Regions from separate parts of the Escherichia ruysiae genome, predicted to be linked through region 2. Evidence: predicted binding sites of a transcription regulator. Region 2 holds the regulator's gene; each other region holds the start of a gene.

Region 1 (3,193 bases), 1.3 Mb from region 2:
AGAAGTCGCCGAACATACTAACCTCGAAACGCACTTTATCGATTCCAGCGGTTTGATCTCCTGGGATCTTTTCAAACAAGATGCCGATTATCCGTTTGTGGACTGGAATTTCTCTGGCACCACTGAAGAAGAGTTCGCCACGCTGATGGCTATCTTCAACAAAGAGGATAAAGAAGTTTATATTGCCGATTACGAGCATCTGGGCGTTTATGCTTGCCGCATTATCGTACCTGGTATGTCCGATATTTATCCGGCAGAAGATCTGTGGCTGGCAAATAACAGTATGGGCAGCCATTTACGTGAAACGATTCTTTCGCTACCAGGCAGCGAGTGGGAAAAAGAAGATTACCTGAACCTCATCGAGCAACTGGATGAAGAAGGTTTTGATGACTTTACCCGCGTGCGTGAGCTGTTAGGTCTGGCGACCGGGTCAGATAACGGTTGGTATACCCTGCGTATCGGTGAATTAAAAGCAATGCTGGCACTGGCTGGCGGCGATCTGGAACAAGCTCTGGTCTGGACTGAATGGACGATGGAATTTAACTCATCGGTGTTCAGTCCGGAACGCGCCAACTATTATCGATGCCTGCAAACATTGTTATTGCTGGCGCAGGAAGAAGATCGCCAGCCGCTGCAATATCTGAATGCCTTCGTTCGTATGTACGGCGCAGACGCGGTAGAAGCAGCCAGTGCGGCAATGAGTGGCGAAGCGGCGTTTTATGGCCTGCAACCGGTAGATAGCGATCTGCACGCGTTTGCGGCGCATCAGTCGCTGTTAAAAGCCTACGAAAAGCTGCAGCGTGCCAAAGCGGCATTCTGGGCAAAATAAAATCAAATAGCCTACGCAATGTAGGCTTAATGATTCGGCTGAGTTATATTACGGGGCGTTTTTTTAATGCCCCGCTTTACATATATTTGCATTAATAAAATAATTGTAATTATAAAGTTAAATATCGGTAATTTGTATTTAGTAAATACGATCGATATTGTTACTTTATTTGTCTGATGCTCCCTTTTAATTAACTGTTTTAGCGGAGGATGTGGAAAAAATTCAACTCATTTGTTAATTTTTAAAATTTATTTTTATTTGGATAATCAAATATTTACTCCGTATTTGCATAAAAACCATGCGAGTTACGGGCCTATAAGCCAGGCGAGATATGATCTATATCAATTTCTCATCTATAATGCTTTGTTAGTATCTCGTCGCCGACTTAATAAAGAGAGAGTTAGTGTGAAAGCTGACAACCCTTTTGATCTTTTACTTCCTGCAGCAATGGCCAAAGTGGCCGAAGAGGCAGGTGTCTATAAAGCAACGAAACATCCGCTTAAGACTTTCTATCTGGCGATTACCGCCGGTGTTTTCATCTCAATCGCATTCGTCTTCTATATCACAGCAACTACTGGCACAGGCACAATGCCCTTTGGCATGGCTAAACTGGTTGGCGGCATTTGCTTCTCTCTGGGGCTGATTCTTTGTGTTGTCTGCGGAGCCGATCTCTTTACTTCTACAGTGTTGATTGTTGTTGCCAAGGCGAGTGGGCGCATCACCTGGGGTCAGTTAGCGAAAAACTGGCTGAACGTCTATTTTGGCAACCTGGTCGGCGCGTTGTTATTTGTGCTTTTAATGTGGCTTTCCGGCGAGTATATGACCGCAAATGGTCAATGGGGACTAAACGTCCTACAAACCGCCGACCACAAAGTACACCATACTTTTATTGAGGCTGTCTGCCTCGGTATCCTGGCTAACCTGATGGTATGCCTGGCAGTATGGATGAGCTATTCTGGCCGCAGCCTGATGGACAAAGCGTTTATCATGGTGCTGCCGGTCGCGATGTTTGTTGCCAGCGGTTTTGAGCACAGTATCGCAAACATGTTTATGATCCCGATGGGTATTGTAATCCGCGACTTCGCATCTCCGGAATTCTGGACCGCTGTCGGTTCTGCACCGGAAAATTTTTCTCACCTGACCGTGATGAACTTCATCACTGATAACCTGATTCCGGTTACGATCGGTAATATTATCGGCGGTGGTTTGTTGGTTGGGTTGACATACTGGGTCATTTACCTGCGTGAAAACGACAACCATTAATGGTTGTCGAAGTACGCAGTAAATAAAAAATCCACTTAAGAAGGTAGGTGTTACATGTCCGAGCTTAATGAAAAGTTAGCCACAGCCTGGGAAGGTTTTACCAAAGGTGACTGGCAGAATGAAGTAAACGTCCGTGACTTCATTCAGAAAAACTACACTCCGTACGAGGGTGACGAGTCCTTCCTGGCTGGCGCTACTGAAGCGACCACCACCCTGTGGGACAAAGTAATGGAAGGCGTTAAACTGGAAAACCGCACTCACGCGCCAGTTGACTTTGACACCGCTGTTGCTTCCACCATCACTTCTCACGACGCTGGCTACATCAACAAGCAGCTTGAGAAAATCGTTGGTCTGCAGACTGAAGCTCCGCTGAAACGTGCTCTTATCCCGTTCGGTGGTATCAAAATGATCGAAGGTTCCTGCAAAGCGTACAACCGCGAACTGGATCCGATGATCAAAAAAATCTTCACTGAATACCGTAAAACTCACAACCAGGGCGTGTTCGACGTTTACACTCCGGACATCCTGCGTTGCCGTAAATCCGGTGTTCTGACCGGCCTGCCAGATGCTTATGGCCGTGGTCGTATCATCGGTGACTACCGTCGCGTTGCGCTGTACGGTATCGACTACCTGATGAAAGACAAACTGGCACAGTTCACCTCTCTGCAGGCTGATCTGGAAAACGGCGTAAACCTGGAACAGACCATCCGTCTGCGCGAAGAAATCGCTGAACAGCACCGCGCTCTGGGTCAGATGAAAGAAATGGCTGCTAAATACGGCTACGACATCTCTGGTCCGGCTACCAACGCTCAGGAAGCTATCCAGTGGACTTACTTCGGCTACCTGGCTGCTGTTAAGTCTCAGAACGGTGCTGCAATGTCCTTCGGTCGTACTTCCACCTTCCTGGATGTGTACATCGAACGCGACCTGAAAGCTGGCAAGATCACCGAACAAGAAGCGCAGGAAATGGTTGACCACCTGGTCATGAAACTGCGTATGGTTCGCTTCCTGCGTACTCCGGAGTACGATGAACTGTTCTCTGGCGACCCGATCTGGGCAACCGAATCTATCGGTGGTATGGGCCTCGACGGTCGTACCCTG
Region 2 (3,193 bases):
ACTGCTCGCCATTCAGCCATAACAGTTGCAGGGTATATACAGCGGTAATGGTAAAACCGACCGTCGCCCAGCCGTAGTTTTTGCGCAATATCAGGTAACTGGCGAGCGTGGTGAAAAGCATCAGCGTCAGGGTGTAACCTTCAGGGATTTTAAAGTGCAGTGCAACACCAGCAATAATTAATCCAACCACGGTTCCGACAGAACGATTCACAATTCGCAGACGAGTCGCGCCATAACCATTTTGCGTCACCAGCAATACCGTCATTAGTATCCAATAGGATTTCGGCAGATGCAGCGCGGTGCCCATCAGGCTGGCAACGCTTAACATCACACTCAGTCGTCCTGCATTACGCAGTGCTGGCGATTTCAGGGAAAGATAGCTTTTCAGCGCCGGGAGTAACGGCATTCGGCGCTGTTTATCGGCCAGTAAGTCACGGGTATAGAGTGGTTTTTGCGTTCGCAGCACGCGGGCGATGCGGCTGAAATGCCAGTAGCAGAATTGCCCTACAGGGTTATCCGGATGCTGGCGGGCGATTTTTTCCAGTGCGCCAATTTGCTTATCCATCGTAAAACGCGTCGGCAGGCGATGGTAAAGAATGTCATCAGCCAGCACGCGCAGGCGAGTGGCGACGGTTTGCGCATTCCAGCGGATAACCTCCTCCGCATGGCTACGCTCGACCAGCTTTTGCACCTCTTCTGGCTGATGCAAACTGACCGAGATGTGTTCCTGTAAATCCAGCGCCTCCTGGAAAATGCGCAGCATCCGCTTGTAATCGGTATTATTTTGCGCGGAAAGCATATGCATTTGCTGATAGCACTGGGTAATTAAATCGACCGCTTTTTGCTGGCGTTCCAGCAGCGGTGGCAACGCTTTCTCAGGATCGGTGTGCTGGGTAAGCAGGCTGTATTTGGCTTCGCAATAATCTGCCAGTTCACGGTACAGCAGGCTAAGTGACTCGCGTAGCGGTTGTTCGCGCCAGAGCCAGAACCAAAACCAGTTAAACAGCCCATACCAGAGTGTACCCAACGCATAGATGAGCAACGGTTCCCAGACGGGCATGTATCCCGCCAGACTTAAGGTAAAAATAGCTGCCAGCAGCGATGCGGGAAGTAATTTTGCGTGTAATGGCCCTAACTCGGCAGTAACGCCAAGTATCAACGTTAACCCTGTCAGCAGAAATGGCAGGGGGATATCTTTTTCCAGCAGCAGTTGTGTTAGCAAGCTGCACGTGGCAAACAGCGACGCACCAATAATTAAACGTTTGAAAAAGCGTTTATGGGGCGTATCAAGCCCCGCAATATTGCAACAGGCGGGGACGAGGGAAAAGAGCAGCCCAAGCCTTAATTCGCCAAGCAATAGACCAACGGCCACGGGCAAACATAGCACCAGCGTTTGTCGTAGTGCATAGTTGATATCAGGATGGTAAATCAGTCTGCGCCACATCGGGTTAAACAAAATGGCGCGCTACTCAGTAACGCGCCACTCCGACGGGATTAACGAGTGCCGTAAACGACGATGGTTTTACCGTGTGCGGAGATCAGGTTCTGATCTTCCAGCATCTTCAGAATGCGCCCCACGGTTTCACGAGAACAGCCGACAATCTGACCGATTTCCTGACGGGTAATTTTGATTTGCATACCGTCCGGGTGAGTCATGGCATCCGGTTGTTTTGCCAGGTTCAGCAGAGTCTGTGCAATGCGGCCTGTTACATCGAGGAATGCCAGGTTGCCCACTTTCTCTGAAGTGACTTGCAGGCGACGTGCCATCTGTGCGGAGAGACGCATCAGAATATCCGGGTTTACCTGAATTAATTGGCGGAATTTTTTGTAGGAAATTTCAGCCACTTCACAGGCGGTTTTCGCACGTACCCATGCGCTACGTTCCTGGCCTTCTTCAAACAGGCCCAGTTCGCCAATGAAATCACCCTGATTCAGATAAGAGAGGATCATTTCTTTACCCTCCTCGTCTTTGATCAGCACTGCCACAGAGCCTTTAACGATGTAGTACAGCGTTTCCGCTTTTTCACCCTGGTGAATAAGCGTGCTCTTGGATGGGTACTTATGAATGTGGCAATGAGACAAGAACCATTCGAGAGTCGGGTCTGTTTGCGGTTTGCCAAGCACCATGCGCGGTTATCCTCTGTTATAAGCTTTCTCCAGAGCCAGAAAACGCCGCTGTCTCTGGATTGCCGAAATGTGCTTCCCGCTACCTGGGAAGGGGCTATCAACTGAACTGCACGGTAATGTGACGTCCTTTACATACATGCAGTACATCAATGTATTACTGTAGCATCCTGACTGTTTTAGCATAGCTTTCGCGTTGTGTCTCCTGGTGTCTCGCTTCAGCATGACCCAGGTCGCCTTCCGTTGCGCGATTTGGTCAGTACGCGTACTCTGTCAGGAAAATTGACGCAATGGAGTTTCGATTATGCAAGCGCGTGTGAAGTGGGTCGAAGGGTTAACCTTTCTGGGCGAATCCGCCTCTGGTCACCAGATTTTAATGGACGGCAACTCAGGCGATAAAGCGCCAAGTCCGATGGAAATGGTGTTGATGGCGGCGGGTGGTTGCAGCGCCATTGATGTGGTTTCTATCCTGCAAAAAGGGCGTCAGGATGTGGTCGATTGTGAAGTAAAATTGACCTCTGAACGCCGCGAAGAGGCACCACGCCTGTTTACGCACATTAATCTGCATTTTATCGTCACCGGTCGCGACCTGAAGGATGCAGCGGTTGCGCGTGCGGTTGATCTCTCAGCCGAGAAGTATTGCTCAGTCGCGTTGATGCTGGAAAAAGCGGTAAATATTACTCACTCGTATGAAGTGGTTGCCGCGTGATTTAACTATCCCGTTGTGAAGCCGGAGAGTATTTTATCCGGCTTAATAGCAGAGTTACTCGATTTTCTTCCCTTCCATCAGTCGTTGCACCAGCGGCAGCATAATTAACTCCATTGCCAGACCCATTTTGCCGCCCGGCACCACTAATGTATTGATGTGGGAAATGAACGAGCCTTGCAGCATCGCCAACAGCCAGGGGAAATCGATTCCTTCCAGATTTCGAAAATGGATTACCACAAAGCTTTCATCCAGCGATGGGATGCCTTTTGCGGCGAAGGGGTTTGAGGTGTCAACGGTGGGGACGCGCTGGAAGTTAATGTGGGTGCGAGAAAACTGCGGTGTGATGTAGTTGATATAGTC
Region 3 (3,193 bases), 2.3 Mb from region 2:
GTTTCACCACCAGCATTTCTGTTGTTACGGCTACGATCATTTAAACCAACGCCAACCTGACGATCGGAACGATCAGAGTTTGAATATGCAGCCCCCAGACTTAAACCGAAGTCGAAATCGTAGGAAGTAGACATACCGAAACCATCACCATTTTCTTTGGAAAGACTACGTCCATCACCACTACCGGAGCCTTCCTGACCGAATGGTCCACCACTTTCATTATTACCCTGATATTGCAGAGCAAAGTTCAGACCATCAACCTGACCGAAGAAGCCATTGTTACGGTAGGTTGCTACACCATTGGTACGGCCGTTCATGAAGTTGTCGGCGCCAGCATAAGTATCGCCACCAAATTCAGGCAGCATATCGGTCCACGCTTCGATATCATACACAACACCGTAGTTACGACCGTAGTCGAAAGTACCGTTCTGACCGAAACCTAAACCAGCGAACGCCAGACGGGTTGCTGAGTTATCACCGTCACCTTCAGTACCATTTGCTTGCAGGTTGTATTCCCACTGACCGTAACCAGTAAACTGGTCAGCGATCTGAGTTTCGCCTTTGAAACCGATACGGGCATATGACATGTCGCCATCAGCGCCCGAGTTGTCAGAAAAATAGTGTAGACCCGCTACTTTTCCGTAGAAATCCAGTTTATTACCATCTTTATTATAGACTTCAGCCGCATTTGCTGCGCCAGCAACTAATAACGCCGGGACCAGCATTGCCAGAACTTTTCTTTTCATTATGTATTCCCTTGTGATTATAATCTTCATGAATATAAAAATAAGTGCCGTTATCCAAAAAAAGCACATTTGGATACTATTCTATGAAGTTCATTTTATTTTAAGAAATACATGTAACAAATGTATTTAAAAGATTTCAAAATGTTTCTAATCTATTTAATATAATTCACGATTATGAGTTAAAACCATAAATATTCATGACATTTATGGTTTTATATCAAATAGTTATTGGTTTTTGATAAGAATGGATTGCGTCAATGATTGTTTCGCTAAAAATCGTGTGTGATCTTGCGCACATTATAAAATGACATAAAAAAAGCCGGCATCATGCCGGCTCAAAAATATAAACAAGACGATAAAAGGCTAATAACGGAGTTATCATGACACAGAAAACAAAAAAGGTATAATTGTATTCCTCGCTGATATATTGAATTAGTGAATTAATAAAACTACGATCAAAGTTAAATAAAATTTTTAATAGCTGTTTTTCCAGTAATTATTGCCATTGAACAAAAATCATCTATTTGTTCAAAAAATGAATGAGACTTGACTGGCTCAACCGATGTGGAAAAATGTGACTTTCATCACATAATAGGATCAGGTCTTAATTTTCCGGGTTATCTCAAAATGGAGCATGGTTCGACAACAATGGAAGAAAGACTCTCTCGCAGCCCTGGCGGCAAACTGGCTTTGTGGGCTTTCTATACATGGTGTGGCTATTTTGTCTGGGTGATGGCGCGTTACATCTGGGTAATGAGTCGGATCCCCGATGCCCCCGTGTCAGGATTTGAAAGTGATTTAGGTTCAACTGCGGGAAAGTGGTTAGGTGCGTTAGTGGGATTTTTATTTATGGCTATGGTCGGGGCATTGTTAGGTGGTATTGCCTGGTACACCCGACCACGGCCTGCGCGAAGCAGACGCTATGAGTAAAAACTGCTAAGGTTGCGCCCCTTGGGCAGCGGAGCGCGTATGAACTTACAACACTGGCAGGCACAATTTGAACGTTGGTTGAAAAACCATCATACACACCAGGACTCGGCTCATGACCTGTGTCATTTTCGTCGCGTCTGGGCGACAGCGCAGAAACTGGCGGCAGATGAAGACGTCGATATGCTGGTCATTTTAACCGCCTGTTATTTTCATGATGTCGTGAGTCTGGCGAAAAATCATCCGCAACGGCAGCGTTCCTCTTTACTGGCGGCAGAAGAAACGCGTCGCATTTTAAGTGCGGAATTTGCTGATTTTCCGTCAGAGAAAATAGACGCCATTTGCCATGCCATCGCGGCACACAGTTTCAGTGCGCAAATTACGCCTTTAACGGTGGAAGCCAAAATCGTGCAGGATGCAGACAGGCTGGAAGCATTAGGTGCGATAGGTCTGGCGCGCGTGTTTGCAGTTTCAGGTTCATTGGGGATGGCGCTATTTGACGGTGAAGATCCGTTCGCGCAACGTCGCCCACTCGATGATAAACGCTACGCGCTGGATCATTTCCAGACGAAGTTGCTGAAGCTACCGCAAACTATGCAAACGGCAAAAGGTAAACTGCTGGCACAACATAACGCCCGTTTTCTGGTGGAGTTTATGGCTAAGCTCAGTGCCGAACTGGCGGGCGAGAATGAAGGTGTGGATCATACGGTGATTGATGCGTTTTCGCCGGTTGACTGACCGCGTAGCCCTAAACAGAAGTAATTATGTTAACCTGTCGGCCATCTCAGATGGCCGGTTAAATCTATGCAGGAAAATATATCAGTAACCGATTCATACAGCACCGGGAATGCCGCACAGGCAATGCTGGAGAAACTGCTGCAAATTTATGATGTAAAAACGCTGGTAGCGCAACTTAATAGCGTGGGAGAAAACCACTGGAGTCCGGCGATTTTAAAACGTGCGCTGGCTAACGACTCGGTGTGGCACCGCTTAAGCGAAAAAGAGTTCGCCCATTTGCAAACGTTGTTACCCAAACCGCCAGCACATCATCCGCATTATACGTTTCGCTTTATCGATCTCTTTGCCGGTATTGGAGGCATCCGTCGCGGTTTTGAATCGATTGGCGGTCAGTGTGTATTTACCAGCGAGTGGAATAAACATGCGGTGCGCACCTACAAAGCTAACCATTATTGCGACCCGGCGACGCATCACTTTAATGAAGATATCCGCGACATCACTCTGAGCCATAAAGAGGGTGTGAGCGATGAAGTGGCGGCAGAACATATTCGTCAGCACATTCCTGAACATGATGTTTTATTGGCCGGTTTTCCTTGCCAGCCGTTTTCACTGGCTGGCGTATCGAAAAAGAACTCACTTGGTCGTGCGCACGGTTTCGCTTGCGATACCCAGGGCACGCTGTTCTTTGATGTAGTGCGTATCATCAATGCCCGTCGTCCGGCGATTTTTGTGCTCGAAAACGTCAAAAACCTGAAAAGCCACGACCAGGGCAAAACATTCCG
Region 4 (3,193 bases), 390 kb from region 2:
AAGATCGTAACCAAATACGCTGACGCGCCCGGAGGTCTTATTTACCAGCGAGCTGATAATACCGATAGTGGTCGATTTCCCGGCCCCATTCGGCCCCAGAAGCGCATAAAAATCACCCGCCTCGACCTGCAAATCTATTCCACGAAGCGCCTGAACGCCGCCTGGATAGGTTTTTTTAAGCTGTTGAAGTTCCAGTGCAATGGTCATAAATTTTTACTTACCTTACGTTCTTACACTTTATCTGTGGTTTAAATCGTCCCGGAGTTGCCCTATATTAGCCAAACGTAATTATTTGGTTACAGGTCGTTAACCTCCATGAAAGACATAGATACACTCATCAGCAATAATGCACTATGGTCAAAAATGCTGGTGGAAGAGGATCCCGGGTTTTTTGAGAAACTGGCACAAGCGCAAAAACCGCGCTTTCTATGGATTGGATGTTCCGACAGTCGCGTTCCTGCAGAACGTTTAACCGGTCTTGAGCCGGGCGAACTCTTTGTTCACCGTAATGTTGCTAACCTGGTCATTCACACCGATCTAAACTGCCTCTCCGTGGTTCAGTATGCAGTGGATGTTCTCGAAGTTGAACATATTATTATCTGTGGCCACTATGGTTGCGGCGGCGTGCAAGCTGCTGTTGAAAACCCGGAACTGGGGCTTATCAACAACTGGCTGCTGCACATCCGCGATATCTGGTTCAAACATAGCTCATTGCTCGGCGAAATGCCGCCAGAGCGTCGTCTGGATACCCTGTGCGAACTGAACGTAATGGAACAGGTATATAACCTGGGTCACTCCACCATTATGCAATCAGCGTGGAAACGCGGGCAGAAAGTCACCATTCACGGCTGGGCTTACGGCATTCACGACGGCTTACTGCGTGACCTGGATGTCACAGCCACTAACCGCGAAACCCTGGAGCAACGTTACCGTCACGGGATTTCCAACCTCAAGCTGAAGCACATCAATCACAAATAAATTCGCCATGCCGGATGCAACACATCCGGCAAATCCGCACTTACTCGTCCAGCAGAATCACTTTGCCGATATACGGCAGATGGCGGTAACGCTGTGCGTAATCAATACCGTAACCCACCACAAACTCATCCGGGATCGAGAAACCGATAAATTCTACCGGCACGTTCACTTCACGGCGGGACGGTTTATCCAGCAGCGTACAAATCGCCAGCGACTTCGGTTCGCGCAGGCTTAAGATTTCACGCACTTTCGACAGTGTATTACCGGAGTCGATGATATCTTCAACAATCAGCACGTCCTTGCCACGGATATCTTCATCCAGATCTTTGAGGATTTTCACATCACGGGTGGTGGACATGCCGCTACCGTAGCTGGAGGCGGTCATAAAGTCGACTTCATGAGATACCTGAACTTCACGGCACAGGTCCGCCATAAACATAAATGAGCCACGCAGCAGGCCTACCAGCACCATATCGCTGCCGCTGTCTTTGTAACGCTCAGTAATCTGACGACCCAGTTCGGCGATACGCGCTTTAATCTCCGCTTCGGGGATCATTACTTCTACAGTATGTTTCATATCTCTAACCATATGATTTAAAAACAAATCACTTCGCACGGGCTAGCTTCGGCACCGCAGCAAAGCGCAAGACACGCAGTATACCAGTAAAACTATTCATTGGCGGAATCTGTTAATAAAGCTCAAATTGTGATGACGATCACACATGTTAAAACCTATAATTAATTGCTACTAAAATATTAATGAATTGAAATGGTGTCTCTTTATGGCAATTAACAATACCGGCTCGCGACGATTACTCGTCACGCTAACAGCCCTTTTTGCAGCTCTTTGCGGGCTGTATCTTCTCATTGGCGGAGGCTGGCTGGTCGCGATTGGCGGCTCCTGGTACTACCCTATTGCAGGCCTTGTGATGCTCGGCGTCGCCTGGATGCTGTGGCGCAGTAAACGCGCCGCGCTTTGGCTATACGCGGCTCTGCTGCTCGGCACTATGATTTGGGGCGTCTGGGAAGTCGGTTTCGACTTCTGGGCGCTGACTCCGCGCAGCGACATTCTGGTCTTCTTCGGCATCTGGCTGATCCTGCCGTTTGTCTGGCGTCGCCTGGTCATTCCTGCCAGCGGCGCAGTTGCCGCACTGGTGGTCGCACTGCTGATTAGTGGCGGAATCCTCACCTGGGCCGGATTTAACGATCCGCAGGAAATCAACGGCACCTTAAGCGCCGATGCCACGCCAGCAGAAGCCATCTCCCCCGTTGCCGATCAGGACTGGCCTGCCTATGGTCGCAATCAGGAAGGCCAACGCTTTTCGCCGCTGAAACAAATTAACGCCGATAACGTCCACAACCTGAAAGAAGCCTGGGTATTTCGCACGGGCGATGTGAAACAGCCGAACGATCCGGGCGAAATCACCAATGAAGTGACGCCAATAAAAGTGGGCGACACGCTTTACCTGTGTACTGCTCACCAGCGCCTGTTTGCACTTGATGCCGCCAGCGGCAAAGAGAAATGGCATTACGATCCTGAGCTGAAAACCAACGAGTCTTTCCAGCACGTAACTTGTCGTGGCGTCTCTTATCATGAAGCCAAAGCAGAAACTGCTTCGCCGGAAGTGATGGCGGATTGCCCGCGTCGTATCATTCTTCCGGTGAATGATGGCCGCCTGATTGCGATTAACGCTGAAAACGGCAAGCTGTGTGAAACCTTCGCCGATAAAGGCGTGCTCAATCTGCAAAGCAATATGCCGGATACCAAACCGGGTCTGTATGAGCCGACTTCGCCGCCGATTATCACCGATAAAACCATCGTGATGGCTGGTTCAGTCACCGATAACTTCTCAACCCGTGAAACATCTGGCGTGATCCGTGGTTTTGATGTCAACACCGGGGAGCTGCTGTGGGCTTTTGATCCGGGCGCGAAAGATCCGAACGCGATCCCGTCTGACGAACACACCTTTACCTTTAACTCGCCAAACTCGTGGGCACCTGCGGCCTATGACGCGAAGCTGGATCTGGTGTATCTGCCGATGGGCGTGACCACGCCGGATATCTGGGGCGGTAACCGCACACCGGAACAGGAACGTTATGCCAGCTCGATTCTGGCGCTGAATGCCACTACCGGGAAACTGGCGTGGAGTTACCAGACCGTTCACCATGACCTGTGGGATATGGATCTTCCGGCACAGCCGACGCTGGCGGATAT

The links. Region 2 encodes CRP, which controls carbon source genes, mostly activating them, when cyclic AMP is high. Its sites were predicted from a motif close to ATGTGANNNNNNTCACAT; they were not measured.
Region 1: a site for CRP is predicted at 1,159-1,176, ahead of focA (formate transporter FocA). Genes of this name have one in related genera too.
Region 3: a site for CRP is predicted at 1,319-1,336, ahead of drpB (cell division protein DrpB). Genes of this name have one in related genera too.
Region 4: a site for CRP is predicted at 1,683-1,700, ahead of hpt (hypoxanthine phosphoribosyltransferase). Genes of this name have one in related genera too.

What each region holds. Positions count from the first base shown of each region.
Region 1 covers NZ_JAVIWS010000001.1:4,312,256-4,315,448, reverse strand. The annotation lists gene ycaO (30S ribosomal protein S12 methylthiotransferase accessory factor YcaO) at 1-829, shown strand, start outside; gene focA (formate transporter FocA) at 1,235-2,092, shown strand; gene pflB (formate C-acetyltransferase) at 2,147-3,193, shown strand, end outside.
Region 2 covers NZ_JAVIWS010000001.1:3,050,550-3,053,742, forward strand. The annotation lists gene RGV86_RS14665 (YccS/YhfK family putative transporter) at 1-1,444, opposite strand, end outside; gene crp (cAMP-activated global transcriptional regulator CRP) at 1,495-2,127, opposite strand; gene RGV86_RS14675 (OsmC family protein) at 2,429-2,833, shown strand; gene RGV86_RS14680 (phosphoribulokinase) at 2,888-3,193, opposite strand, start outside.
Region 3 covers NZ_JAVIWS010000001.1:765,340-768,532, reverse strand. The annotation lists gene ompC (porin OmpC) at 1-746, opposite strand, end outside; gene drpB (cell division protein DrpB) at 1,395-1,676, shown strand; gene RGV86_RS03950 (phosphohydrolase) at 1,716-2,411, shown strand; gene dcm (DNA-cytosine methyltransferase) at 2,478-3,193, shown strand, end outside.
Region 4 covers NZ_JAVIWS010000001.1:3,443,181-3,446,373, reverse strand. The annotation lists gene RGV86_RS16625 (ABC transporter ATP-binding protein) at 1-207, opposite strand, end outside; gene can (carbonate dehydratase) at 316-978, shown strand; gene hpt (hypoxanthine phosphoribosyltransferase) at 1,019-1,555, opposite strand; gene gcd (quinoprotein glucose dehydrogenase) at 1,761-3,193, shown strand, end outside.